DNA from 3 places in the Luteipulveratus halotolerans genome. Region 2 is predicted to be linked to each of the others. Evidence: riboswitches for the same ligand, from Rfam matches in the RefSeq annotation. Region 2 holds a riboswitch; each other region holds the start of a gene.
What was found. A riboswitch is a leader RNA that binds a small molecule or an ion and turns the genes downstream of it on or off. The one in region 2 is predicted to bind S-adenosylmethionine.
Positions count from the first base shown of each region.

Region 1: another riboswitch for S-adenosylmethionine. It lies ahead of VV01_RS06410 (bifunctional o-acetylhomoserine/o-acetylserine sulfhydrylase); the one in region 2 lies ahead of VV01_RS24865 (putative leader peptide).
Region 3: another riboswitch for S-adenosylmethionine. It lies ahead of metX (homoserine O-acetyltransferase MetX); the one in region 2 lies ahead of VV01_RS24865 (putative leader peptide).

Region 1 covers NZ_LAIR01000002.1:1,229,021-1,238,549, reverse strand. The annotation lists gene hrpA (ATP-dependent RNA helicase HrpA) at 1-3,416, opposite strand, end outside; gene VV01_RS06425 (DUF4185 domain-containing protein) at 3,433-4,620, opposite strand; gene VV01_RS06420 (serine protein kinase RIO) at 4,657-5,517, opposite strand; gene VV01_RS06415 (antibiotic biosynthesis monooxygenase) at 5,682-6,317, opposite strand; gene VV01_RS06410 (bifunctional o-acetylhomoserine/o-acetylserine sulfhydrylase) at 6,477-7,802, opposite strand; SAM riboswitch class IV at 7,872-7,988, opposite strand; gene VV01_RS06405 (DUF445 domain-containing protein) at 8,053-9,327, opposite strand; gene VV01_RS23235 (hypothetical protein) at 9,354-9,529, opposite strand, start outside.
Region 2 covers NZ_LAIR01000002.1:754,039-763,567, reverse strand. The annotation lists gene VV01_RS04230 (WhiB family transcriptional regulator) at 1-37, opposite strand, end outside; gene VV01_RS04225 (hypothetical protein) at 257-541, opposite strand; gene VV01_RS04220 (ATP-dependent DNA helicase UvrD2) at 681-2,795, opposite strand; gene nudC (NAD(+) diphosphatase) at 2,836-3,777, opposite strand; gene VV01_RS04210 (phosphotransferase) at 3,841-5,154, shown strand; SAM riboswitch class IV at 5,250-5,364, shown strand; gene VV01_RS24865 (putative leader peptide) at 5,399-5,485, shown strand; gene ssuE (NADPH-dependent FMN reductase) at 5,607-6,170, shown strand; gene VV01_RS04200 (ABC transporter substrate-binding protein) at 6,232-7,245, shown strand; partial or broken gene VV01_RS04195 (ABC transporter ATP-binding protein) at 7,242-8,015, shown strand; gene VV01_RS04190 (ATP-dependent DNA helicase) at 8,626-9,529, opposite strand, start outside.
Region 3 covers NZ_LAIR01000002.1:1,239,340-1,248,868, forward strand. The annotation lists gene VV01_RS06435 (HIT family protein) at 1-140, shown strand, start outside; gene VV01_RS06440 (PAC2 family protein) at 241-1,188, shown strand; gene VV01_RS06445 (NUDIX hydrolase) at 1,225-1,665, shown strand; gene VV01_RS06450 (DNA polymerase) at 1,672-3,357, opposite strand; gene VV01_RS23800 (hypothetical protein) at 3,396-4,457, opposite strand; gene VV01_RS06460 (SufE family protein) at 4,493-4,930, opposite strand; gene VV01_RS06465 (sulfurtransferase) at 4,927-5,817, opposite strand; gene VV01_RS06470 (EcsC family protein) at 5,913-6,593, shown strand; gene VV01_RS06475 (YkvA family protein) at 6,674-7,048, shown strand; gene VV01_RS06480 (DUF4192 domain-containing protein) at 7,136-8,176, shown strand; SAM riboswitch class IV at 8,216-8,329, shown strand; gene metX (homoserine O-acetyltransferase MetX) at 8,366-9,502, shown strand.

The sequences.
Region 1 (9,529 bases), 470 kb from region 2:
GCTGCGTCGAACGCGTCCGGGGTGCGTACGTCTCCCCCGGGCTCGTCGGCCACCACGGCGTCGACGGCGCAGGCCAGCGCGTCGTCCAGGAGCTCCTGCATGTCGCCGTGCGGGTTGCTGCCGAGCGCGAGCCGCTGGGTGTTGGTGAGCAGCCCGAGGATGCGCTTCCAGGGCACCTCGGTGTTGAGCAGGATCAGTCGTCGTACGCCGAGCCGCGTGGCCGACTCGCTGGCCGAACGGCTCGGCAGCACCTCGACCGCGACGGAGTCACCGTGGTCGACGACGGCAGGAAAACCCTGGATCGTCTGCCGTCCCTGCTTGCGCTCGAACGTTTCCGGCAGGTCGCCGAAGGCCCACTGCCGCAAGCCTTCTCGTTCGACCGATGCAGCGGCCTTCGCCATCGTCGTACGCACCGTGCCAGCCAGCTGCTCCTGCAGCACGCTGAGGTCCTTGCCCTCGCCGAGCGGCCTGCGGCGCCGGTCCTCGACCCGGAAGGTCATGCGCAGGTGGTCCGGCACGCGCGTCCAGTCCCACTCGTCGACCGGGAGGCGTACGCCGGTGCGGCGGGTGAGTGCGTCCGCGAGCTCGTCCGTGATCGACCCGTTCGCCGGATCTGCCTGTGCCAGAGCGGCTCTCGCGTGGTCAGGGGCGGGGACGAAGTTGCGCCGGGTGGCCTTCGGGAGCGACTTGATCAGCGCCACCGCGAGCTCCTCGCGCATGCCGGGAACGAGCCAGTCGAATCCGTCGTCCTCGACCTGGTTGAGCTGTTCGACGGGGATGTGCACGGTCACACCGTCGGCGTCCTCACCCGGCTCGAACTGGTAGGTCAGCCGCAGTCGCAGGCCGCCCTGCCGCCACGACTTGGGGTACTGCGACTCGTCGATCGCCGCGGCCTCGTCGCTGACGAGCAGGTCCTCGCTGTAGGTCAGGAGCGACGGCGTCTCACGCGAGGCCTTCTTCCACCAGGCGTCGAAATGCGTTGCGGACACGACGGACTCGGGGATCCGCTCGTCGTAGAACTGCACCAGCGTCTCGTCGTCGACGAGCAGGTCACGCCGACGCGCACGGGCTTCGAGGTCGGCGAGCCGGTCGAGCAGCGCGCGGTTCTGCTGGAAGAACGTGTGATGGGTGTCCCAGTCGCCCTCGACCAGCGCGTGCCGGATGAACAGCTCGCGCGACTCGTGCGGGTCGACCCGGCCGTACGGCACCTTGCGGCCGGCAACCAGCGGTACGCCGTACAGCGTGACGCGCTCGAGCGCGACCGCGCTCCCCTGCTTGCGCTCCCAGTGGGGCTCGGCGTACGACCGCTTGACCAGGTGGGCAGCAGCGCGCTCGACCCACGCCGGGTCCGTGCGAGCGTTGACGCGCGCCCAGAGGCGGGTCGTCTCGACGAGCTCGGCCGACATCACCCAGTCGGGCTGCCTGCGGAACAGCGTGGAGCCCGGCTGGATCGAGAACCGCGCGTTGCGCGCCCCGAGGTAGTCGCGCCGGTCGCGGTCACGCAGGCCGACGTGCGACAGCAGACCGGTGAGCAGCGCCTGGTGGATCGCGTCGGGCGAGGCGTCGTTGTCACTCGTCGTCAGGCGTTGCTGCTTGCACGCCTGCTTCAGCTGGGTGTGCAGGTCCTGCCACTCACGGATGCGCAGGTAGTGGAGGTACTCGCGCTTGCACATCCGCCGGAACGCGCTGCCGCTGAGCTCCTGCTGCTGCTCCTTGAGGTAGCGCCACAGCGCCAGGTAGGACATGAAGTCGCTGTGCTCGTCCTTGAACCTGGCGTGCTGCTGGTCGGCCTGCGCCTGCGCGTCGGCGGGCCGCTCGCGGACGTCCTGGATCGACAGGCCCGCCACGATCACCAGCACCTCTCGCAGCGAGCCGTTCTCGGCGGCCGCGACGAGCATGCGTCCCATCCGCGGGTCGACCGGCAGCGCTGCGAGGGTGCGCCCGTACGACGTCAGCCGCTTGCGCGGGTCCACGGCATCAGGGTCGAGGGCGTGCAGCTCCTCGAGCAGGCGTACGCCGTCGGTCACCTGCCGTGCGTCCGGCGGGTCGACGAACGGGAACCGTGCCACGTCGCCGAGGCCGAGCGAGGTCATCTGCAGAATCACCGACGCCAGCGACGTACGCAGGATCTCGGGGTCGGTGAACTCCGGCCGAGCGTTGAAGTCGTCCTCGGAGTAGAGCCGGATGCAGATGCCCTCGGCCACGCGGCCGCAGCGCCCTGACCGCTGTGCGGCGGACGCCTGCGACACCGGCTCGATCGGCAGCCGCTGCACTTTGGTGCGCTGGCTGTAGCGCGAGATGCGCGCGGTGCCGGTGTCGACGACGTAGCGGATGCCCGGAACGGTCAGCGACGTCTCGGCGACGTTGGTGGCGAGGACGACCCGGCGTCCGCTGTGCCGGCTGAACACCCGGTGCTGCTCAGCCGCTGACAGGCGTGCATAGAGCGGCAGGATCTCGGTCTGCGGCAGGTCCAGGCCGCGCAAGGCCTCGGCCGCGTCACGGATCTCGCGCTCGCCGGAGCAGAACACGAGCACGTCCTGCGAGCGTCCGTCCGCCGGCGTCTCGGTCCACAGCTGCTCGACCGCCTCGACGATCCCGGTGACCTGGTCGACGTCGACCTCGACGTCGCCGTCAGTGCGCACGAGTGGCCGATAACGGACCTCCACCGGGTACGTGCGGCCCGAGACCTCGATGATGGGCGCCGGAATCCCTTGTGCTGCGAAGTGTTCGGCGAACTTCTCCGGGTCGATCGTCGCGGAGGTGATGATCACCTTGAGGTCGGGACGGCGCGGGAGCAGCTGCTTGAGATAGCCCAGGATGAAGTCGATGTTGAGCGAGCGCTCGTGGGCCTCGTCGATGATGATCGTGTCGTAACGACGCAGGTCGCGGTCTCGCTGCATCTCCGACAGCAGGATGCCGTCGGTCATGACCTTCACCAGCGTGTCCTGGTTGGCGTGGTCGGTGAAACGCACCTGGTAGCCGACCTGCTCGCCCAGCTCGACGTCGAGCTCCTCGGCGATGCGCTCGGCGACCGAGCGAGCTGCGATCCGGCGTGGCTGGGTGTGCCCGATGGTGCCTGCCACTCCCCGACCCAGCTCGAGGCAGATCTTCGGCAGCTGCGTCGTCTTGCCTGACCCGGTCTCACCGGCCACGACGACGACCTGGTGGTCACGGATCGCGGCGGCGATCTCCTCGCGCGCCGCCGAGACCGGCAGCGCCTGCGGATAGCTGATCTCGGGGACGAGTCCGCGCCGCCGCTCCTCGCGGGCGATGCGCTGCTCGTCGGTCTCGCGCGGACGTCGGGAGTCCGACGGGCCTCGGCGTCCCCACGAACGGGGTCGACGACGCCCCGAGGGCGCGTCGTCGCGCCGTCGGCGGTCCCGGCTGTCTCGGCGAGAGGAGGGCTGGTCGTTCATGGCGTCGTTCAGTCTGTCAGGGGTGCGGGACCTCGACGAATACTGGCCGACCTCGCCGGGGGTCGGTCAACAGGTTTGTGAACGTCGTCGGGTTGCGCGAGAGCGACACCAGCAGGTTGCCGCTGCGCAGCCGGATCTCGGGATGAGCCAACGGCTGGTACCGCACGAAGCCGTTGTGCTCGTCGTACGCGAACGGCGTCTCGGACGCGAGCGTCCACGGGCCGACGGGCGAGGCTGCCGTCCAGACGCCGATCGTGGCGCCGAACTCGCCACCCCGCTTGGACACCAGGACGAACCGGCCGTCGATGCGATGCACTGAAAATGCTTGTGACACACCGGGACTCGCCGACAAGACGGGGCGCGCCCAGCCCGGGTCCTCCTGCCACTGGCGACCGTCGTAGAACTGCCAGGCAGGAAAGCTGCGCATCTGCTCGAGTCGCACGCGGGCGACCAGCGCCGACTTCGCGACCTGCCCTGGCGCCTGCTGGCTGCCGTAGACGTAGAGCCAGTCGCCGTCGACGACCTGGGCAGCACCCCAGTTGACCGCCCGCGGGTCGTGGTTGTCGGGTGTGAGCGTCGTCATGTGCTCCACGACCGGTCGGCCGCCCACTGGCACCCGGATCTCGGCGAGCGACGCCCCGAGGTAGGTGAAGTCGAGCAGACCGTGGTGGTCCTGCTGGACCCGCGAGCAGATCACCGACACCGAGTCACCGCCCATCGCCTTGCGCGCGAGGACCGACGTCGGCCAGCACGCCTGACCGGTTCGTTGCAGATCGAGCACGGGCGCACCCGAGGACCCCGCCACCGGTGTGAAGCAGGTGCCCGAGCTCACCAGCATCGAGTTGGCCACGATGCCCGGCTGAGCACCCTTGGCCCGCAACGTGTCTCCGAACACCCACAGCAGCCGGCCGTCCGAGAGCGGGGCCGTCGCACCGACGTCGCCCGCGCGCCAGTCGGGCAGGCTGATGCCCTGCATCGCCCGGTTGAGGGTGGCCACGTCGTAGCCGCCGGCGACCGGCTGGGTCGAGCACGACGCCTCGGCCGTGCTCGACGGGCTCGGCGTACCGGCGACACCCAGCGCACCGTCCACGCGCCCAGGCACCTGCAGCTCCAGGTCGGGCTCGGGCTCGGCGCACGCACTGACGGCCGCGAGGACGGCTGCACACAGCACGAGGACCGTACGACGGACGCGCGGCCTGAGCATGGCCACCAGGCTAGCCAGGCCGCGCGCCGCGTACGGTCAGTAGGCGTAGGCGAGCAGGTCGGCGAACAACGCCTCGGCGTCCACCTCGTGCCCCTTGGAGGTGAACCACGCGGCCACGTTGCGGCAGTCGCGGTGCAAGAACTCCATGCCCTGCGGGTTGCCCACCACGTCGACCGCCTCCGGGAGGTCGATCACGACGAGCCGCTCCCCCGCCGCCAGCAGGTTGTACGCGGACAGGTCACCGTGGGCGTACCCGGCCCGCACCAGCCCGATCATCGCCTCGCGCAGCTGCTCGAACCATGTCGCGAGCATCGCCGGCGTCGAACGGGCCTGCGCGAGCCGCGGTGCGCCGGCGCCGTCCGGGCCGGTGACGAACTCCATCAGGATCTCGGTGCCGTCGACCTGGACCGGGTAGGGCACCGGGATGCCGTCGGACCAGAAGGTCTTCAGTGCCTCCCACTCGGCCCACGCCCACTGCCCTGCCGCGACGGCGCGGCCGTACTCGCTGCCTTTGGCCAGCGCTCTGGCGTCACGGCTCTTACGGGTACGACGGCCCTCGGTGTAGGAGGTGCTGCGGTGGAACGTGCGGTGGTCGGTGCTGCGGTAGCGCTTAGCGGCCATGACCACGGTGCGACCGGCGTCGTTGGTCGAGGTGCGCTCCAGCAGGAAGACGTCGGCTTCCTTGCCGGTCTTGAGGACGCCGAGCTCGGTGTCGATCGCGGACGCGTCGGTCACGACCCAGTCGGGTCGTGGCTCCGGTCCGCGGCAGAGCCGCTCGATGCTGTCCCAGGTGGACCATCGCTGCCCCTCGCCGGGGTCGTCGACGGCCTGGAAGTCGAAGGTGAAGAACGGGTCGAGCGCGGACTCAGTCTCGCGCTCCGGTGTTGCTGATGACATACGTGCTCCGAACGAAGAGGAAGGACGGCGTGCTGGGCAGGCCGATGACCGTCGTGGACATGTCACTGCTCCTCTCGATCGGGGCGCGCCGGATCAGCGCGCTCGTACTCCGCGGGCAAGGTTGGTACAGACCTCTGCTCGCGCGCAACAGGTTTTCGTTCAGTTCAGTCCTCGCCGCGCCGCCAGCCCCACGGCCGGCCGGCGTGCAGCCACGGCGCGAGCGCGCGCGTCATCGCCGGCAGCAGCAGGTAGGTCATGACGGGCGTGAGCATCGCCGTCAGCACCAGCACCCGGAGCACGACGTTCCAGTCCTGGATCAGGTGGCCGATCGTGACCGTGGCGAGCAGGTTGAGCGGGAAGAACGTCATCCAGATGATCAGCGCCTGCTTCCACCGCGGCGGAGCGGGTGGCGTGGACGGAGCGGTGACCAACGTCTGCAACGACACGTCGACCGGCTCGTCGAACCAGCCCTCCACTCCCGTACGCCGCTCGGCGAGGGTGTGCTCGACCAGACCCTCTCCCGAGCGCAGCCACCAGGAGCGCTCGGCCGAGCCTTCCCAGCGGTGCAGGCTCTCCTCGTCGGCGAAGCGGTAGAGCATGTGCCACTCGTCGGAGTCACCGGTCGGTCGGACCCAGCCGCAGCCCAGGAATCCGGGGAACCGCTCGGCCATCGAGGTGCCCGCGCGCACCCAGGCGAGCATCGCGGTCTCATCGGTCGCACTGACGCGACGGGTGATCGACACGGTCACGCTGTGGCGGCGTGACTCGGTGGCGGGCAGCGGGATCTCGGTGATGGACATCGCTGCTCATTGTCTCGCGGGCTGAGACGTGGTCCGGGCCATCGAGCCCGTGGCCTTGCTCACCTGCCGAAAGTGCAGCTCGTGCCGCCTCCCGTCGCGGGAGGCGGCACGAGTCGCACTGTCGGCGTACGACGACGCGGGGCGCCGTCGTACCGGCCCTCAGGCCTTCGCGGCCGTGAAGCCCTGCTCCAGGTCGGCGACGATGTCGTCGATGTGCTCCAGCCCGACCGACAAACGCACCAGCCCGGGCGTCACGCCCGCAGCGAGGCGGTCCTCGTCGCCGCCCTGGCTGTGCGTGGTCGATGCGGGGTGGATCGCCAGCGACCGCACGTCACCGATGTTGGCGACGTGGGAGTGCAGGGTCAGGCTCTGCACGAACTTCTGACCGGCCTCGACGCCGCCCGCGATCTCGAACGCGAGCACGGCACCGGCGCCCTTGGGGGTGTACTTCTGCGCGAGCTCGTGGAACTCGTTGTCCGGCAACGACGCCCAGCGCACGGACTCGACCTGCTCATGGCCCTGCAGGAACTCGGCGACCTTGTGGGCGTTCTCGATGTGGCGCTCGACCCGCAGGCTGAGCGTCTCCAGCCCCTGCGCGATCAGGAAGGCGTCGAACGGTGACGTCGCCGGCCCGAGGTCGCGCAGCAGCTGGACGCGCGCCTTGAGGATGTAGGCGAGGTTGGCCCCGAGGTCGCTGCCCACGCCGAGGTCGCGCGCATAGACCAGGCCGTGATAGCTCTCCTCCGGCGTGTTGAACCCCGGGAACTTCTCGGGGTTCTTGGCGTAGTCGAACGTGCCGCCGTCGACGATGACACCGGCGATCGTGGTGCCGTGGCCGCCGAGGTACTTCGTCGCCGAGTGCACGACGACGTCTGCGCCGTGCTCGAGCGGACGCAGGAGGTAGGGCGTCGCGATGGTGTTGTCGACCACGAGCGGTACGCCGACCTCGTGCGCGACCGCGGCCACGGCCTCGATGTCGAGGACCTCACTCTTGGGGTTGGAGATGGTCTCGCCGAAGAACACCTTGGTGTTGTCCTTGACCGCCGCACGCCACGACTCGGGGTCGCGGGTGTCCTCGACGAAGGTCACCTGGATGCCGAGCTTGGGCAGTGTGTGCTTCAGCAGGTTGAACGTGCCGCCGTACAGCGAGGGGCTGGCGACGACGTGGTCGCCGGCCTCGGCGACGTTGAGGATCGCGATCGTCTCTGCGGCCTGACCGGAGCCGAGCAGCAGCGCGCCGACACCACCCTCAAGGCTGGCGATGCGCTGCTCGACCGCGTCCTGGGTGGGGTTCATCAACCGCGAGTAGATGTTGCCGAACTCCTTGAGCCCGAACAGGTTCGCGGCGTGCTCGGCGTCGTTGAAGACGTACGACGTCGTCTGGTAGATCGGCAACGCCCGGGCACCCGTGGTCGGGTCCGGGGTCTGACCGGCGTGGATCTGGCGGGTCTCGAAGGACCAGCTGGGGGTGGCGTCGTCAGTCATCGATGCACTCCTCGTCGACGGTTCGCACCGCCGACGGCACCGGCGGTGCTGCGGAAGCAGGACGTCTGCTGCCCGCGCTTGCCGTCGGGCCTGTTGCCCGCACGGCCAGGTCCTCACCCGGGGCACCCCACCGCGGAGGAGGGTTGCCGGCCAGCGAGCCGGGGCTTGACGCTGGCGCTCTTGACCTGCGGTGAGACTAGCGCGAGGAGGCGCCGTCGTACATCACCGTTTCTTATGATGAACCAAACAATCAGGGCAGCTGCGAGAGCGCGTGGATGAGCAGGCCGACCAGGCCACCGACCACAGTGCCGTTGATGCGGATGAACTGCAGGTCACGACCGACCTGCAGCTCGATGCGCCGTGCCGCCTCGTCGCCGTCCCAGCGTGCGACGGTCTGGGAGATCAGCGTCGAGATCTCACGCCCGTACGTCGTCACGACATAGCCCGCCACGTCGTGGAGGCGTCGGTCGACTGCGCCACGCAGCTGGTCGTCGGCCACCAGACGGCGCCCCGCGTCGGCCAGCAGCGCGCTCATCCGCGCACGCAGCGGACCGTCCTCGTCGGCCAGAGCCTCCACGAGGGTGTGCTGCACCGAGCCCCACACCGAGACCATGCCGTCGGCCACACCGGGGTGGGTGAGGAAGCGTTCCTTGAGTGCCTCGGCCCTCGCCTGCGTCTGCGGGTCGTGCTGCAGGTCGCGCGCGAGACCCGCGAGGAGATCGTCGAGGGCGTGCCGCGCCGGGTGCTCGGCGTTGTCGCGCACGTCGCCCAGCCAGCTCATGATCTCGGCGTAGAGGCGATCCGTCACCGTCTCGTCGAGCCACCGCGGTGACCACCAGGGCGCGCGGGCGCCGATGATCGAGGCGATGGTGGCCTTGTTGTCCCGGGCCCAGTCGTGGACCTGGCCGATGCCCAGGTCGACCAGGCCCTGGTGAGAGCGGTCCTGCAGCACACCGTCGAGCAGGTGTCCGGCGATCTCGCTGATGGGCTCCTGGGCCAGACGCGGGAGGAAGAACCCCTCGAGCAGCGTGCGCACCTCGGCGTCCTGGACCGACGAGACGGCCCGGCTCAGGGCCGGCGCCGCCTCTCGTACGACGGTCGCAGCATGCTCGGGGTCGGACACCCAGCGGCCGAGGCGCAGCGGGATCTGCGCCTGCGCGAGTCGCTCCTGGACGATGTCGGCGGTGAGGAAGTTCTCGGTGACGAAGTCCTCGAGGCTCTCGCCGAGCGCGTCCTTCTTCTTGGGAATGAGGGCGGTGTGCGGCACCGGCAGGCCGAGCGGATGGCGGAACAGCGCCGTCACGGCGAACCAGTCGGCGACCGCGCCCACCATCGCGGCCTCGGCCGCGGCGTTGACGTAGCCCCAACCTCCGTCGCGGCCGTGCGTCGCGATGAAGACGACAGCCGCGATGACGAGCAGTGAGGTCGCGACGAGTCGCATCTTGCGCAGGGCAGCACGACGCGACGCATCGGCCGGCCCCAGCTGGGGACCGGCCGATGTCGTCGGGCTGGTGGAGCTCGTCACTCAGACCCTGCGCTCATCCGTGCGGATCAGGAAGCCGCCCAGGCGAGCGCGGCCTTGCCGCCGCCCTCGTCCTTCCAGACCACGGCGTACTTCTTGTAGTCGGCGCCGGCGGGCACCGCGAAGGTCACCAGGCCGCTGGCGCTCGCGCCGTTCTTGAGCGACTCGATCTGGATCTGCTTGCTGCGCGGGGTGATCGTGCCGT
Region 2 (9,529 bases):
CGTCCATGGTGTCGGCTATCAGATCGGTGAGCATCATGGGTGGCACCTCCTTCTTCTCCTGACCCCGGTCCAGGGGTCGCTGTGTCGTGCTCCGGCGCTGCGGGTTCACCGCTGCTCCGGTGGTGTTGGCGGGCGGGCATTCGGCTGGCGTGCTGGTCGGCATTGCTGGCTTTCTGCTGTCAATGGCCCCGCGGACACGAGAAAGGCCGCGGACCCTGATATCGGGTTCCGCGGCCTGAGGAGGCTGGTCTAGCAACTAGACCGGATGACTCCAGGAAGCGGAACGAACGACACCATCGGCAAAGGACTTGGTGTACGGGTGGGCAGAGCGATCGGTGGCGATGACCGGGACTCCGGCTCCGGAGAGGCGCTCGGCCTGGACGTCGGCCAGGCCGGCGACGGCGCGCTCACGGACGACAGCGGACACACTGATCCCCTGAACCTCGACACGTGCGGATCCGAGGATCGGACGCATGAAGGCAGCAGTGATCGGCATGCCGGTGCTCTCGCACGTCATGCTCTTCATCGTGGTGATGTCCATGTCTCCAACCCTCCTTCGTTCGTATCGATGACCCCACCCGGCTGCCTGAGCCGGCGGCCTGAACATCAGACAGATTACGTCCGCCCTGTGAGAGCGCACAACCGAATTAATCGTGATTTCTTCAGATTCTTTGTGTGGATCACGCAGATTCTTCGGATTCCGTTGCAGCACAACACCTTTCGGCGGTCTGCTGCGGATCGGAACCGCCAAGAACATCGAGGACGAACGGGCCGTAGCGCTGGAGCTTGCGTACGCCGACGCCTGAGATCCGGCTCAGCTCGCCGGCGCTGGACGGCCGCTTCTCGGCGATGGCGATCAACGTCGCGTCGGTGAAGACCACGAACGCCGGCACCTTGCTGATCGAGGCGACGGCCAGTCGCCAGGCCCGCAGGGCCTCGAACTGGGCCTCGTCGTAGGTCGGCGGGCAGTCGGCGCACCGGCCGATCTTGCGCTCGGCGGCGGTGGCGAGGTCCTTGCCGCAGCCGCGGCAGCGGGTGGCCGCAGCGACCTTGCGCTCCTTGGCCTTCTTGCGCGGTTGCGACCGGGCCGCCTCACCCAGCACCGACGCAGCGCCGTCGAGGAAGCGGGAGGGGCGACGCGACGCGCGCCCGCCGGGGTTGCGGGCCGCAGCGTACGAGACGACCAGCCGCTGACGGGCACGGGTGAGCCCGACGTAGAGCAGCCGCCTCTCCTCCTCGACCGCCTCGGGGCCTTCGGCCATCGAGATGGGCAGGAGCCCGTCGCTGCAGCCGATGAGGAAGACGTGGTCCCACTCCAGGCCCTTGGCGGAGTGCAACGACGCCAGCGTGACGCCCTGCACCGTGGGCGCGTGCTGCTCGGCGGCACGACGGTCGAGCTCGACGACCAGGTCGGGCAGGCGTACGCCCTCGCCGGCGGCCGCGACGTCGTCGGCGAGCTCGGCGAGCGCGTTGAGCGACTCCCAGCGCTCGCGCACGGCGCCCCCGGACGTCGGCGCCTTCGGGGACCAGCCCGCGCCGGTGATGACGTCGCGCACGAGGTTGCCGAGCGGCACGCTGCCGTCGTCGGATCGCGCCGCACCGCGCAGCAGCAGCACGGCGTTGCGGACCTCCTGGCGGCTGAAGAAGCGTTCGCCGCCGCGCACCAGGTAGGGCACGTCGACCTCGGTCAACGCGGACTCGACGGCCTCGGACTGGCCGTTGGTGCGGAACAGCACGGCGATCTCGCTGGCCGGGGTCCCCTTGCGCACGAGCGCTGCGATCTGATCGGCGACGCCGCGCGCCTCGCCCGGGTCGTCGGCGTACGACGTCAGCGTGGGCGCGGGGCCGGACGCACCCTGCGCCTGCAGCTCGACCGTGCCCTGTGTGCCGGCGCGGACGACGAGGTTGGCGAGGCCGACGATCTCGGGCGTGGAGCGGTAGTTGCGCACGAGCTTGACCTGCTCGGCGTCAGGGTGCTGGGCGCGGAACCCGAGCAGGTGCTTGGGCGAGGCCCCGGTGAAGGAGTAGATCGTCTGAGCGGGGTCTCCGACGACGCACAGGTCGCGCCGCTCGCCGACCCACGCGTCGAGCAGATGCTGCTGGACGACGTTGACGTCCTGATATTCGTCGACCACGAAGTGCCGGTACTGCGAACGGATCTCGCGGGCGACGTCGTCGCGGTCGTGCATGATGCCGACCATCAGCAGCAGGACGTCCTCGAAGTCGATGACACCGCGCTCGGTCTTGACCTCTTCGTAGACCTCGAGCATGCGGGCCATCGCGGTGAGGTCGAGGTCGGCCGGGCTGCGACCGGCTCGCCGCGCGGCAGCCGGATAGGTCTCGGGCGTCAGCATCGACACCTTGGCCCACTCGATCTCCGAGGCGAGGTCGCGCATCACGGCGCGGTCGAGCTGCAGGCGCAGCCGGGTGCCCGCCTCACCGACCGCGGGCGCCTTGTGGGGCATCACCTCGGGCGCGGGGCCGCCGATCACCCGCGGCCAGAAGTAGTGCAGCTGACGCAGGGCGGCGGCGTGGAAGGTGCGTGCCTGGACCGCGGGGACGCCGAGCCCACGCAGGCGCGTACGCATCTCACCGGCCGCGCGCGCCGTGAACGTCACCGCGAGCACGCGTTGCGGCTGGTAGGCGCCGGAGTGCACGCCGAAGGCGATGCGGTGGGTGATCGCGCGGGTCTTGCCCGTGCCGGCACCGGCCAGCACGACCATGCGACCGAGCGGGGATGCGGCCACGGCCCGCTGCTCGGGGTCGAGCCCTTGGAGGACGTCGTCGGCGTTCATCGCGAGCCATGCTCGCACCTGCGGCCGACAGGCGCGCCGCTCAGGTGGCGCGCAGACCGGTCGGGGTGCCCTCCGGCTCGCGGATGCGCCCGCCGTACCAGTCCTCGATGAGATGGCGCGCGATCGACAGGTGCGGCGAGAGCAGCAGCTCACCCGCGTCGACCGCTGCGGTCAGCTCGTCGCGGGTGAACCAGCGCGCCTCGGCGATCTCGACCGGGTCGAGGTGCAGCTCGGTCGTCGTGGCGCGCGCCCGGAAACCGACCATGAGCGAGGCCGGGAACGGCCAGGGCTGGTTGCCGCGGTAGCGGACCTCCTCGACCGTGACGCCGACCTCCTCCATCACCTCACGAGCCACGGCCGCCTCCAGCGACTCGCCCGGCTCGACGAAACCGGCCAGCACCGACATGCCGTTCGGACGCCACTCGTGACCGCGAGCCAGCAGGAGGCGGTCGTCGCCGTCGACGACGGCCATGATCACGGCGGGGTCAGTGCGCGGGAAGTGGTTCGACCCGTCACGGGTGCAGACCCGTACCCAGCCGCCCTCGCGGGGCTCGGTGGGCGAGCCGCAGCGCGGGCAGTAGCCCTGTGCCGCATGCCAGTTGGCGATACCGACCGACGCGGCGAGCACGCCGACATCAAGATCGTCGAGCTCCAGACCCAGCGAGCGCAGGTTGGCGCGCCGGTCGTCGCCGTCGTCCTCGGCGTCGTGCACCGCGCACGCGTAGGAGATGCCGTCGTGGGCCCCGAGGTAGACGACCAGGGCGTCGTGGTCGGCGTCGCCCGGTGGCCGGTAGCGCAGCGCGCGGGAGCCGCGCTCACCGTCGTACGGCACGCGGTCTCGGTAGAGGTCGAGCACCCGCGTCGTCGGGTCGCGCAGGACCGCCGCGAGGGTGTCGGGGTCCTTGCGCTGGGCTGCCGACCGGTCCAGCGCGGAGCGGGACAGGCCGAGCTCGAGCAGGGTCTCGGAGTCGTAGGGCGCCACGCCCAGCAGGCTATGCCGCGAGCCTGCGCGGTTCGCGGCGGCACCTGACCTACCGTGGGGGCCGTGTCCAGTCGTCCGCTCGCCCTGGCCGCCCTGGCCACCGCCGCCGTACCGGGACTGCGACCCGTGCAGGTCCAAGGGCTCGCGGTCCGACCCGGTGCGCCTTATCAGCTGGCCGTCGTCACCACCGACGACGACCGGCGGCTGCAGGTCCGTTCGGCCCGCACGACGGCCGCCGCAGCAGCCCTCGACCAGACCGAGCGCCTGGCCACCCTCCTCGCCAAGCGACTGACGTTCGCGATGCCGCGCCTGGTCGGCAGCGTCACCGCGCGCGACGGCAGCACCGTCGGCGTCGTGCACCTGCTGCCCGGCTCACCCGTGACGTGGCGCGACCTGCAGCCCCGCTCCGAAGAGGCGCGCTCGCTCGGCCGCTGCCTCGCCGAGCTGCACGACACCGACCCCCGCGTGTACGACGAGGCGGGCCTGCCGTCGTACGACGCCGACTCCTACCGCAGCCGTCGCCTGGCCGAGCTCGACCGCGCGGCCTCGACCGGGCACGTCCCTCCGGGCCTGCTCAACCGCTGGGAGCGGGCGTTGGAGGAGGTCAGCCTCTGGAGGTTCGCGACGACCCCGACCCACGGCGGCCTGCACGACGGCGACGTGCGCGTGGCCGACGGCGAGGTCGTCGCACTCGACTCGTGGGAGGGCGCCGCGGTCAGCGACCCGGCCGCCGACTTCGCGCTCCTGTCGCTGATGGCCGCCCCCGACGCGGTCGACACGGTCGTCGAGTCCTACGCGCAGTCGCGCCGCGAACGCCCCGACACCCACCTCGAACGCCGGATCCGGCTGGCCGCCGAGCTGCGGCGGGTGACCTTGCTGATGGAGGCCGCCGCCGCCGAGGACGACCCGCTCGTCGACCGACGCGCTGCAGCACTGCGACGCCTCGAGGAGCGCACCGCTGACGACGAGTCGCTGCTGCCGCCCCCGGTGGCGCGGCGTACGACGGCGACGGCTCCTGCGGCACCGGCCGAGCCCGCGGTCGACCCGGCCGACATCGAGGTCGTGACCGTGCGCGAGTCCAACGACGAGGACGAGACCCTCGAGATCCCGCAGATGGACGACGAGGAGGACGTCGACTCCAGCCGCTCCGCGCCCGATGTGTCGGCCGCTCCCGGCAGCACTGCCGTGAGCGCCGCACTGCCCGAGGCGTCGCCGGCCGACTCGGCGACGACCTCATCGGACGTCGGCACCATCCACGGGCAGGACGACGCCGACGACGACCCGCACGACATCCGCCGCCGGCGCGACGACCTGCGCGACGCCGTCACCGAGCCGATCCGCCGCGATCGCTCCGACCCCGACGCGCACGCCGGCTGACCGCCCGCTCTCAGTCCTCGGGACGATCGTCCGCATAACGAAACGTTCTCGATGAGTGTTGCCATGCTTATGCATGGCTCGGTAGTTTCTCTGCAGGTCACGAGATCCAGCGCGAAGCCCCGGCTTGCTGGACGGCAACCCTCCCTCGCGGCGGGGTGCTCCGGGTGATGACCCGGCGGCGACCAGAGCCGGTCGCCGCAAGCGCGAGCTCCCAGCCTCTCTGACGAGACGGGTGAAATCTGCCATGAGCACAGCCCTCATGACTCGCACTCTGTGCCGTCGTCGGCACGTCGACCTGCTGCGCGTGTCGAGCGCGCTCTGTCGCGACTGACGCACGTCCGGCGCACAGCGCCATCACCGGCGCGTCCACGACGCTGCCCCCTGCCCATCTGCACACCAGCCGTAAACCCTTGGCCATCAGGGCATCTCGGCGTCCCCTCAAGGAGGAACACATGGCTCGTATCGCCGCGATCTCCAGCAGTCCGAGCTCAACCTCACGCACCGACGCCGTCCTCGGCACCGTCACCGACTCCCTCACCCGTACCGGCCACAGCATCAGCCCGATCGTGCTGCGCGACCTGCCGGCCGACGCGCTGCTGCGTGCGGACACGAACGACGCGGACGTCGCCCATGCGGTGCAGACCCTGACCTCCTCCGACGCCGTGATCGTCACGACGCCGGTCTACAAGGCCTCCTTCGGTGGGCTGCTCAAGGTCTTCCTCGACCTGCCCCAGTACGCCCTCCAGGGCAAGGCGGTCCTGCCGCTGGCCACGGGCGGTACGCCGGCGCACGTGCTGGTCGTCGACTACGCCCTGCGTCCGGTGCTCTCCAGCCTCGGCGCCACCCACATCACCCCCGGCTGGTTCGTGCTGTCCCAGCACGTCGCGATCGACGCCGACGGTGCGGTCACGGTCGACGACGCCTCGGGCGCACCTCTGCGCGAGGTCACCGACGGCTTCGCCCAGGCGATCGCCCGGCTCGACCCGGTCGTACGCCAGCACGTCGCCGTCGCCTGACAGCGCTCGTACTCCCCTCTCCTTCAAAGGAACTCACGTGAAGACACTTCGTCATGCCGTCATGCCCGTTTCCGCCCTCCTCGCACTGTCGCTGACCGGCTGCGCGATCGGCGCCGGCACCGCGGCCGAGCCGCAGAAGGCTGCTGACGGCCGCGTCACCCTGCGTTATCAGGGCTCGGCGAACGCGGTCACCCTGCCCGAGCTCGCCGAGGACCTCGGCTACTTCAAGCACGTACGCCTCAAGTGGGTGGGCAACACGATCAACGGCCCGCAGGACATCCAGTCCGCCGCCACCGGTCAGACCGACTTCGGCGGCGCCTTCTCCGGTGCCGTCGTCAAGCTCATCCGAGCGGGAGCGCCGGTCAAGGCCGTCGTCAACTACTACGGCGAGGACGCCAAGACGTTCAACGGGTTCTACGTGAAGGCCGGCAGCCCGATCCGCACACCCCGTGACCTGATCGGCAAGAAGATCGCGGTCAACACGCTCGGCGCGCACTCCGAGGCCGTGATCGACACCTACCTCACCCGGAACGGGCTGACGAAGGCCGAGATCGACAAGGTGCAGCTGGTCGTGCTGCCGCCGAACGACACCGAGCAGGCGATCCGCCGCGGTCAGGTCGACGTCGGCTCCCTCGGCGGCGTCCTGCAGGACCGTGCTGTCGCCGCCGGGGGCCTGCGGAGCCTGTTCAACGACTACCAGCTGTTCGGGTCGTTCAACGGCGGGCAGTACGTCCTGCGCAACGACTTCGCGGCCAAGAACCCCGAAGCCGCCCAGGACTTCGTCACCGGTGTCGCCAAGGCCGTCGAGTGGGAGCGCACGACACCACGGGCGCAGGTGATCCAGCGGTTCACGAAGATCATCAACGAGCGCAAGCGCAACGAGTCCACCGCGTCGCTGAAGTACTGGAAGAGCGTCGGCATCCCGTCCCAGGGCGGCGCTGTCAGCGACGCGGACTACACCCGTTGGACCGACTGGCTCGACAGCAGCGGCATCGTGCCGAAGGGCGAGCTCGACCCGAAGTCGTTGTACACCAACGAGTTCAACGGTCTCGCGAAGGCCGGAGGCCAGTCGTGACGACACCCAAGATCAGCCTCCGTGGGGTCGGCAAGCAGTTCGTCGTACGACCGACGCGCGAGCAGCCGCACGCGGTCACGCTCGACGCGCTGGTCGACATCGACCTGGACGTGGCCGACGGTGAGTTCCTCACGCTCCTCGGCCCGAGCGGCTCGGGCAAGACCACCCTGCTGGACCTGCTCGGTGGCTTGACACAGCCCTCGTCGGGCCAGGTCCTGGTGGACGGGTCCGAGGTGACCGGGCCAGGCCTCGACCGCGGGATCGTGTTCCAGCAGTACGCGCTCTTCCCGTGGCGGACGGCGCTGGCCAACGTCGCCTTCGGACTCGAGCAGCAAGGTCTGTCGAAGTCCGAACGCACCGCCAAGGCACGCGAATACCTCTCTCTCGTGGGGCTTTCGGGCTTCGAGGACCGCTACCCGCATGAGCTCTCCGGCGGTATGAAGCAGCGCGTCGCGATCGCGCGCAGCCTCGCGTACGAGCCCGGTGTCCTGCTCATGGACGAACCGTTCGCTGCCCTCGACGCCCAGACCCGCGAGCAGCTGCAGGACGAGCTGCTGCGCATCTGGCGGACGACCGGCGCGACCGTCGTGTTCATCACCCACTCCATCGAGGAGGCGGTCTACCTCGGGCAGCGGGTCGCGGTGCTCACGTCCCGGCCAGGACGGGTCAAGGAGGTCATCGACATCGACCTCGGCGACCGGTCGGCGTCCACCGACCTGCGTTCGGAGCTGCGGCGCTCGTACGCGTCCCACGCCAGCTGGCGTGTGATCTCGGCCTTCGTCGTGGGTACGGGCGTGGCCGGCTCGGCCGGTCGCGGCTCGCCCGGGATGTCGGGGCAGCTCACGTGCTGGGAGCGCCCGGTGCCTCGCGGATCGATGGCGATGATGTCGAACCGGTCCGTCACGCCCGAGCCCAGCATCTGCTGGAAGACATCGGACAGCCCGATGACCGGCTTGCCGGGACCGCCCGGGTGCACCACGAGCGCACCGATGCGCTGGTCGGGGCGCGCGGCCTTGAGCCGGGCGACCGCCACCGTGGTGGTCCCGCGTGCAGGGTGCGCGTAGTCGATCGGCAGCTGCACCTCTGCGCACTCGGCGCCAGGCGGGGCCGGGGGCTCAGGGTCCTTGGCACACGCGTGCCAGGCCAGCGTCGACGACACGGCCGCTCCGGTGTCGCCGGCGTCGGCCGCTGCCGCCCCGGTGGTGATGCTCGCGCCGCCGAGCAGCACGGCCAGACCTGCCGCCCACACCCGTCGTCGCGCCCGACCTGTCTCTCCCCTGATGATCCCCATGTCGCCCGAGACTGGCCGCCTCGCACGGCTCACGGCACCGGCCTGAGAGCAACGAGACACGTTCGTGACGTGGGTGACCTGCCCGTGACCTAGCGGGGAATGGTGGCGAGCAGCTCACGCAGCGCGTCTTCGTCGGGCATCGCCGGCCAGACGGTCTCGCCCGTCGCGGCGTAGTAGAACGCGGCGTCCACCTGCTCGACCGGCACATCGCGCAACCGGGCGTAGGCGAGCCGATACGCAGCGAGCTGGAGCACCTTCGTACGCGCCGCCTCACCGGCCGGCGGACGCCCGGTCTTCCAGTCGACGATCGTGAATTCGTCTGAGCCAGAACGAAATACGGCGTCGATGCGGCCACGTACGGCGATGTCGTCGACCACGGTCTCGACCGCGACCTCGATCGCATCCGGATGACGCCCGGCCCACTCGGACTCCAGGAAGTGAGCCTTCATCGCAGGCAGGTCGGCGTCGTCGTCGGCGTCGGGGTCGGAGGCGCCGGGCATCTCGGTGATGTCGACCAGCGCCGCCTGCGCGTAGTGCTGCTCGACCCACGCGTGGAACGCCGTACCTCGGCGCGCGGCGAGCGCCGGCGGGTGCGGCATCGGTCGACGCAGCTCGAGCGCGAACGCCTCGGGATCGGCCGCGAGAGCGACGACCGCTGATGCCGACAGGTGACGCGGCACGGTGACCGTGGCCTCGTGCGGACGGCGAGCGCGATCGCGTTCGCGCAGCAGCAGGTCGATCTCCAGAGCCCGGTCGTCGACCGGGACGAGCCCCTGCTCCAGCGGTGGTGGTTCGGCGATCGCCCGTCGTACGCGCAGTGCGCCGTCGGCGAGCTGCTCGCGTCGGCGCGCCAGCGGGTCGTGCGGCCACGTCGCCGTCAACGCCACCGCGAGCCGGGGGTTGGGCACCGACTTCTCGCCCTCCGGCACGACCGGCATCGGCGCCCACTCACCGACCGTGAGCAGACCGGCCGAACGCAGCTCCTCGACGAAC
Region 3 (9,529 bases), 490 kb from region 2:
GGCCCACCACCAGCATCGCCGACTTCGACCTGTTCAAGATCGTGACCCACGGTGAGGACCAGCAGGTGCTGGCCGCCAACGCCGACCGGCTGCGTACGGCGCTGCGTGACCTCGGTCACGACGACGTCGTCGCGGGCTGAGCCGCGCCGCGGCTGGTCCGGACGTCGGGAATCGCTCCGCAGCCTCGGGCGTTGGTGAGGGGGAGACCGAAGTCCGTCAGACCAGGCACAGGAGAGACCAGTGCAAGACCCGTCGCAGCTCTTTCAGCTGGAGACCGACACGCCGCAGGAGGACCTGCGAGCCTCCACGATGATCGTGTCGTTCGGTGGGCTCATCGATGCCGGTCAGGCTCAGAAGCTCCTCACCGACCACATCCTCGAGACCCTCGACAGCCAGGTCGTCGCCTCGTTCGACATCGACCAGCTGCTCGACTACCGCGGCCGTCGGCCCGTCATGACGTTCGACCGCGACCACATCGCCGCGTACGACGACCCGACGCTGCTGCTGCACCGCGTGGTCGACGAGGAGGGCACGCCGTTCTACGTGCTCTACGGCCCCGAGCCCGACTACCAGTGGGAGCGGGTCATCGAGGCCGTCCGCCAGCTGATCCGGATGCTCGGCGTGCGCCTGGTCATCAGCGCGCACGGCATCCCGATGGGTGTCCCGCACACCCGCCCGGTCGGCATGACCCGTTATGCCACTGACCGCAGCCTGATCCCCGAGAACGACCCGGTGTTCGGCGCCGTGCAGATCCCGGCAAGCCTGGAGCAGCTGCTGCACCTGCGCCTCGGCGAGTCCGGCACCGACGCGGTCGGCTTCGCGCTGCACGTGCCGCACTACCTCGCGCAGGTCGAGTTCGGTGACGCCGCGGTGGCAGCGCTGGAGGCGATCCACGCCCAGACCGGTCTGGCCATCCCGGTCGCTGACCTGGCGGCTGCCGCCGGCCTCAACCGGGCCGACATCCAGCGCCAGATCGCCGACAACGACGAGGTCACCCAGGTGGTCTCGGGTCTGGAGCAGCAGTACGACGCCTTCCACGAGGGCCGCCAGCGCAAGAGCCTGCTCGCGACCGAGATGGCCGAGCTGCCGTCCGCCGACGAGATCGGCGAGCAGCTCGAGGCGTTCCTGCGCGAGGAGACCGCCGACGACGAGACCGACGAGGACGCCGGCCCCGACTTCCTTCGGTAGCAGGCCTGTTCGCGGCCAGGGGCTAACCTCCCCGTCGTGGACTATCGCGACTACGACACCCGGCTCGCGGCGTACGCGCTGATCATCGATGAGCGCGACCGCGTGCTGCTCTCCCTGTGGAACGGCGGACAGACCCCGCAGTGGACGATGCCCGGCGGGGGAGTCGAGTTCCAGGAGACGGTCGAGGAGGCAGCCGTGCGCGAGCTGCGCGAGGAGAGCGGCTACGACGTCGAGCTCGGGCCGCTGCTCGGTGTCGACACCGTGGTGATCGGGGCCGACGAGCGGCTCCGAGGGGAGAACCGGCCGCTCAAGGGCATCCGTGTCGTGTTCGCCGCGACGGTCGTCGGTGGCGAGCTCACGGCGGAGGTCGGCGGGAGCACCGACGAGGCCCGCTGGATCCCGCTCGACGAGGTCGGCTCGCTGCCCAGGGTCGGGCTGGTCGACGCGAGCCTGCAGATGCTGCGGAAGCAGCCCTGAGGGCGCTCAGTCCTTCGCCTCCGACCAGCGCTGAACCACGCTGACGTCCGCGACGAACCGCACGGGCGCACCGCCCGACCAGTGGTGGGTCGCTGACGCGAGGGTCCGGTGCACGGCCGCGACGGCCTCGTCGGCGTACTGCTCGGGCACGTGGAGCACGAGCTCGTCGTGCAGGCACAGCACGATCTCGCCGCCCAGTCCGCTGATCGCGGCGCGGACCGTGAGCGCCCAGGCCTTGAAGAGCTCGGCCGCGGCGCCCTGGATCACCGCATTGCGGGTGAAGCGCCCGACCGCCCTCCGACGTCCGGCGTCGCCGCCTTCGCTCACCGGGATCAGCCGTCCGCCCCACGTCATCACCGCCTCGCCGCGCTCGCCCTGGTCCGCTGCGCGCTGGAGGAACGCCATGGCGGTGGGGTACGCCGCGTGCAGACCCTTCAACGCCTCGCCGGCCGCTCCGGAGGTCTGGCCGTACATCGCTGCCAGCACCGCGATCTTGGCCACGGGGCGTTCGATGCGCAGCCGAGCGGCGACGTCGGCGTACAGGTCGTCGGCGACCGTCGCCGCAGCGAAGGCCCGGTCGCCCGAAACCGTTGCCAGCACTCGGGGTTCGACCTGCCCGAGGTCAGCACGGACCAGGACGTGGCCGTCGTGGGCGGCGACGCCGGGCCGCAGGGGAGCGGGGAGGCTGTGCAGGCCAGCGCCCGCGGTCATCCGACCTGCGCCGCCGTCGCAGACGGTCCACTCGCCGCGCAGCCGGTCGTCGGGGCCGACGAACCGGTCCAGCCAGGACCAGCCGTAGGTCGTCGCGATGCGTTCAGACTTGCGCCAGGTGAGCAGCGCCTCGACCACCGGGTGCATGGCGCGGTAGGGCTCCAGCCGCCAGGACCGCGTGTCATCCACGCGGACACCGATGGCGTGCAGCAGCTGGAGCACCTGGGCCGGGTTGCGCAGATCGGTGCGCTCTCGACCGGGGACGTGACGCAGCACGTGCTCGTCGCGCTCGCGCCGCAGCGCTGCTGCGTGGGCCTCGGACTCGGGACGAGGCCCGGCCGCCAGCGTGATCAGCTGCTCCATCGTCGCGCGGTCCAGCGGCAGACCGTGCTGCTCGAGCTCGGCGCACAGCACGGCGGCTCCGGACTCGCTGTGGGCCGTCGAGACCGCCCTCGCCGAACGTGCACGGATCAGGTCCTGCTGACGGCGGGCGACGACCAGTGCCAGCTCGGCCCACTGCTCGCAGTCCTGCAGGCCGGACGGCCATGAGGGCTCGAGGCAGCGGGCGCTGAGGAAGCCGTCGTCGCGGACGACCGGCTCGTCAGGGCGAGTCAGGTCGAACAGGTCGCCGGTCGGTCCGGAGGGGCGCGCCTGCGGATCGAGCGCGTGCGCAGCCGCCCACACCTCGTCGGGCTCGGCCGACCAGCCGCCGACAACCAGCCGGTGGACCTCCTGCACGTCCCAGCATCGACTGAGACGGACGTCTGCGGCCACGAGCGGCGCGACCGCCCGTCGGTGCCACCACACCCACCGCACAGCAGCGGCGACCTCGATCCGCGCCACCTCGGCGACGAGTGTCTCCAGCGGGCCGGAGACCACCGTGGTCGTGTCCTCGCCGTCGGCCCTGACCACGGCGCCGGCGCTGCCGTCGGCGGTGATGGCGATGGCGTACAGCGGGGGTGCAGACGACGAACCCCGCACCGATGCACGGTGCGGGGTGACGTCGGCGGGAGGTCGGGTCAGCTGTTGCCCTTGCCCTGGTCGCCCGGCTGCCACGACGAGGAGCCGCCGGACTGTCCGCCCTGCTGCTGGTCGTCCTGGACCGGGGTGGCCGTGGTCGGCTGCTCGTGGACGTTGTCACCCTCGACCGGGCGCACGGCCTGGGTCGGTGCGTCGTGGTCCTGGCTCGCGGGCTGGGCTTGCTGGTCGCCGTAGCCCTGCTGGCCGTAGCCCTGCTGGTTGTAGCCGCCCTGCTGGCCGTAGGACTGGTCGCCGTAGCCCTGCTGGTATCCCTGGCCGTAGCTCTGGTCGCCGTAACCCTGGCCGTAGCCCTGCTGGTTGTAGCCGCCCTGCTGGCCGTAGGACTGGTCGCCGTAGCCCTGCTGGTTGTAGCCGCCCTGCTGGCCGTAGGACTGGTCGCCGTAACCCTGGCCGTAGCCCTGCTGGTTGTAGTAGCCGCCCTGCTGGCCGTAGGACTGGTCGCCGTAACCCTGCTGCTGGCCGTAACCCTGCTGGTTGTACGCGCCCGCCTGCTGGCCGTACGCCTGCTGGCCGTAGCCCTGACCCTGCTGGTCGTAGCCGCCCGCGGTCGCAGGCTTCTTCTTCATCAGCGAGATCGCGAGCAGCGCCAGGCCGGCGAGCAGGAGGATCGGGCCGAGGACCAGACCGAGCATGCGCAGCGCGCCGTTGCCGGCCTTGCCCTCCTTGGGGCCGACGAAGGTGGAGATGCCGTCCTTGCCCTCGCACGAGACCGGGTAGGCGCCGGCCTTCATGTCGTCGGTGCTGCGGGCGATCTCCCAGTACTTGGTGCCGTCCGCCTCGACCGAGAAGTCCTCGGCCGGTCGGAGCAGCGTCTTCTGCTCACCGTTGACGGTCGCCGTGCAGGTGACCGCGGACCGGGCCGCCTGGTCGTTGCTGAACACCGAGAAGCCGGAGTCCTTGGCATCGACCTGCTGGCCGTTGGTGAAGCCGTGCAGCTTGACCGAGCCGCCGGAGAGCAGCCCGACGATCAGGAGGATGAGACCGAGCAGGATCAGGCCGCCGGCTGCCCCGAGCTTGGCCTTACTGGGAGTACTGGACATGGGCGAAACCTAACGCATCGTGGTGGGCCGGAAAGTCACCCGGACACCTTGTCACGAATCTGCCGCTTGATTCGCGAGAGCATCGCGACCATGCCGCGCATTCTCAGGGGTGAGACGGCCTCGGCCAGCCCGAACCTGAAGACCACGTCGTCCGGCACCGCCAGCACCTGCGATGCGGGCAGCCCGTCCAGTCCGGTGTGCAGGATCCCGGCGAACCCGCGTGTCGTCGGCGCCTCGCGCGGAGCCTTGAAGAACAGGGAGACGGGAGCGTCCGGCGTACTGCCATCGACCTCGACCGTGAGGAACAGGGGCGACTGGCACTCGTGCACCTGCTCGAGGTCGGCGTCGGCGTACCTCTCGGGCAGCTCGGGGAGCTCCTCACTCAGCTCGAGCAGCAGCTGCAGGCGGTCCTTGGGCCCGACGGCCTCGAAGTCCTCGATGAGCTCGGCCAGGGGAGCGGGCAGGTCGGTCACGACGCCGGCGCTCCCTGCTCGACGGGGACACGCACGGAGTTGCCCCACTCGGTCCACGAGCCGTCGTAGTTGCGGACGTGCTCGAACCCGAGCAGGTGGGTGAGCACGAACCACGTGTGCGAGGAGCGCTCACCGATGCGGCAGTAGGCGACGACCTCGTCGGAAGCGGCCAGGCCCTGCTCCTGCTCGTAGATCGCGGCCAGCTCGGCGCGCGCCTTGAACCGGCCGTCCTCCTGCGCCGCCCGCGCCCACGGCACGGACCTCGCGCCCGGGATGTGCCCGCCGCGGACCGAGCCCTCCTGCGGGTAGTCGGGCATGTGCAGCAGCTCGCCGGAGTACTCGCCGGGGGAGCGGACGTCGACCAGCGGCTTGCCGAGGTGCTCCAGGACGTCGTCGCGGAACGCACGGATCGGTGCGTCGTCGCGCTCGACCACCGGGTAGTCGACCGGCGACACCGTCGGGACGTCGCGGGTGAGCTCGCGTCCCTCGGCCTGCCAGGCGGCCCGGCCGCCGTCGAGCAGCCGGACGTCCTCATGACCGAACAGCGTCATGACCCACAGGGCGTACGCGGCCCACCAGTTGCTCTTGTCGCCGTAGATCACGACGGTCGTGTCACGGGCGATGCCGCGCTCGGACATCACCTGAGCGAACCGCGCGCCGTCGACGTAGTCGCGGGTCACCGGGTCGTTGAGGTCGGTGTGCCAGTCGAGCTTGAGAGCGCCCGGGATGTGGCCGGTGTCGTAGAGCAGGACGTCCTCGTCCGACTCGAGCACGACGAGATCGGGCGCGGGAGAGGCGAGACGGTCGGCGAGCCACTGAGTGCTCACGAGGCGCTCGGGGTGGGCGTACTCGGCAAAGGCAGGGTTCTCGTCGCGAGGAGCGGGCATGGCGTCACCGTACGCCGCGGGCGCGCGCGATCTCCTCGCGAGGCTCGCCACGTGGACGCTGGGTCGAGGCGTGCAGGACTGGCAGGATGACGCCCATGTTCGGACTAGGGAAGAAGAAGCCCGCCCAGCCCGTGCCGCCTCGACTGGACGACGGTCCCCTCGACAAGGCGGCCTCCAACCTCTCGCTGCGTCTCCTCGACATCGGGTTCGAGGGCAAGGCCGGGTTCGACTCGGCGCGCAAGGTGGCCCAGGACGCCCTGGCCAAGCACGGCGGCAACGCCGACAAGGCCGTCGAGGAGATCATCAGCGACCACCGCCGGCTCGTGGCAGCAGGCGGCTTTCTCACGGGACTGGGTGGGTTCGTGACCCTGCCCGTCGCGATGCCCGCCAACGTCCTCGGGTTCTATCTCCTGGCGACCCGGATGACGGCCGCGATCGCAGCGGTCCGCGGTCACGACATCGACCAGCCCGAGCTGCGGTCCGCCGTGCTGCTCACGCTGGTGGGCGGTGACACCAACGACCTGCTCAAGAAGGCCGGCGTGGTGAGCACCGGCCGCCTCGCCAACCTCGCCGCCCAGCGGTTGCCGGCGCCCGCCCTGATGGTCATCAACAAGGCTGTGGGGTTCCGCCTCATCGGGCAGATGGGAAGCAAGCTCTTCGCCAAGCTCGGCAAGGGCATCCCGGTCGTCGGCGGTGTGATCGGGGCCGGCCTCGACCTCTACCTCGCCAACAAGATCGCGGGCGGCGCCAAGAAGGAGTTCCCGCCGGTCGCGTGAGCGCTCGGCGGAATGTCCGCAGCAGCCGCGTCGTTGACCACGTGTTACGGGCTCGGGGGAGTCCGCACGAAGGAGCTCAGATGCCGACACCACGTCCACGTTCGATGCAGTGGGGCGCGATGCGCCAGCTCAACGCCGCCGTCCGTGCGGCCAGCGCACCGGGTGCGCCGAGCGTCCCGACCCGCCTCGCTGCGGTGCCGCGGATGGTGCGAGCGGCTGTGTCCGGTGAGTACGACGGGTGCACGCCCCTGCACCTCGCTGCGCTCGTCGGCGCGGCTGCGTACATCGTCTCGCCGGTCGACCTGCTGCCGGAGGCGGTGCTGTCGGTCGTCGGACTCGCGGATGACGCGGTGGTGCTCGCCTGGTTCGCGAGCGCGCTCGTGCGCGACACCGATGACTTCCTGGCCTGGGAGAAGTCGCGCGAGCGGACCGTGCGCAGCGAGCGGGTGCGCTGACCACAGGTCCCTGCGCTGCGGACGCCTGTCCACAGGAGGGCCCGTCCCGATGGCACGTGACGGCTGCAGCCCACGAGGCTGCGGTCCATGACAGCCAAGCTGCGCGGCCTCGGAGAGCTGGTCGCCTACGTTCCTTACCTCCTCGGATTCGTCCCTGCGCGGTCGGTGGTGGTGGTCGCGACCACTGCCACCGGCGTCGGTCCGACCTCCCGCGTCGACGTGCCCGCGTCCGCTGCGGACCTCGCCGCGGTGGCCATGACGGTGGCCGACCAGATGGAGCGCGTCCCTCTCGAACGGGTCGACGTCATCGGGTTCGACGACCACGAGCACGTGAGCGAGCTGGTCGCCCTCATCGCGGACGAGATGGGCGTCCCCGCGCACGAGGTGCTGGTCGCCGACGGCCGGTGGCGCCTCCAGCGTTGCGGGTGCGGTCGCTGCGATCTCGGCCCCAGCCGGCCCGTTCCCACCGCTGACCGCGTCCCCGCCGTCGCCGACCAGGTCCTGCGCGAGATCGAGGTGTACGCCGACCGCGCCGCGCTGGCGGCCAGCGTGTGCCCTGGGCACCCGCTGGTCACCGCTGCCGTGCGGGCGGCGGAGCCGGGTGAGGTGAGCAGCGCACGGCTCGCCGCAGCGTGGGCGGCCGTCGTCGACGCGGGTGACACGGCGCCGCCGGTTGCGGCGCTCCCGGTGGAGGTCTTGAGCATCGCGACGCGCTCGCTGCTGGACCTGCCGCTGCGCGATGACCTCATGGGCTGGCTCACCCCTGACGCGCTCGACCTGCCTGCCGCCGACCCGTGGCTGCGCACGGCGCTGACCCGGGCGATCGGTACGCCGTCCTGGCGACGACCCGATCAACGCGGCGGCGTCGAGCACGACGTCCAGGTCGTCCGGGTCACGCGTCGGCTGCAAGAGCTCGTCACGATCACTCCGGAGGACTGGGTCACCGGCACCGGCACCCTGCTGGGCTACTGGTGCTGGGTCCACGGCAACGGAGCGTTGGCCGGGGTCGCGCTCGAGCGCGCTGCCGAGGCCGGACCGGCCCGGATGGCCGAGCTGGTGCTCCACGCGATGAGCCTCGGTGTCCGTCCGCAGGACCTGCGGTCCAGCCCCCGAGAGATCGCCTTGTGAGAGTTGGGACTGTGTCGCGCCGCTGCTAACGTCAGGTCTCGTCAAGAGTCTCAGCGACAAGCCCCGGCTGGCTGAGCGGCAACCCTCCACCGCGGTGGGGTGCCCCGGGTGAGGACAGGGTCGGGCCTGCAGGTGGTCCGACAAGCGCGGGGCCAGCGCCGATGTGGCCCCTGACCAGGGAGCGACACCGTGACAGTGCTGAGCCGACGACCGACCGGTGTGCGCCCTGACGTGCTCGAGCCGCTGCCTCCCGGCAGCAACCCGGACGCGTTCGGGGTCCGGATCGGGCCGCAGGCACTGGAGAGCGGCGAGACGCTTCCGGAGGCCACGATCGCCGTCCAGACCTGGGGACGGCTCGCGCCGGACCGCGCCAATGCCGTCCTGGTCGAGCACGCCCTCACCGGCGACACGCATGTCATCGGAGCGGCAGGCCCGGGTCAGCCCACAGCAGGGTGGTGGCCGGGGGTCGTCGGGCCGGGGTGCGCCATCGACACCGACCGCTACTTCGTGGTGGCCACCAATGCTCTCGGTGGCTGCCGTGGCAGCACCGGCCCGTCGAGCCCGGCGCCGGACGGGCGGCCCTGGGGCTCGCGATTCCCGCAGATCAGCGTGCGCGACCAGGTCGCGGCCGAGGCTCAGGTCGCCGATCTGCTCGGGATCAACCGGTGGCGTCTGGTCGTCGGTGGGTCGATGGGTGGCATGCGCGCAGCCGAGTGGGCTGCGTCCTACCCCGACCGTGTCCAGGACACCGCGGTCATCGCAAGCGCCGGAGTCGCTGCGGCCGACCAGATCGCATGGGGACAGGCGCAGATCCTGGCCATCACCGGCGACCCCGACTACTACGGCGGCGACTACTACGACCGAGGTGTCGTGCCCTCGCACGGACTCGGCCTCGCGCGACGCATCGCCCACACCACCTACCGCAGCGCCGACGAGCTCGACCGCCGATTCGGCGTCGTCGAGCAGGCCGGTGAGCAGCCCCTGCGGGGCGGTCGGTTCTCGGTCGAGGGCTACCTCGACCACCACGCCGCCAAGCTCGTCGGCCGTTTCGACGCCGGCACCTATGTCGCGCTGACCCGCGCGATGGCCACGCACGACATCGGTCGCGGCCGCGGCGGGATGGCCGCGGCACTGTCGTCGTACGACGGCGGCCTGCACGTCATCGCGGTCGACTCCGACCGCCTGTTCCCCGTGTCCTTGTCAGAGGAGCTGGTGGCGGCACACGGCACCGGTGACGTTCATGTCGTGCGGTCGCCGCACGGCCACGACGGTTTCCTGATCGAGACCGATCAGATCGCGCGTGCTCTGAGCACCGCTCTGGGCTGAGGTCTCCCAGGAGCGGGCGCCGGTCCG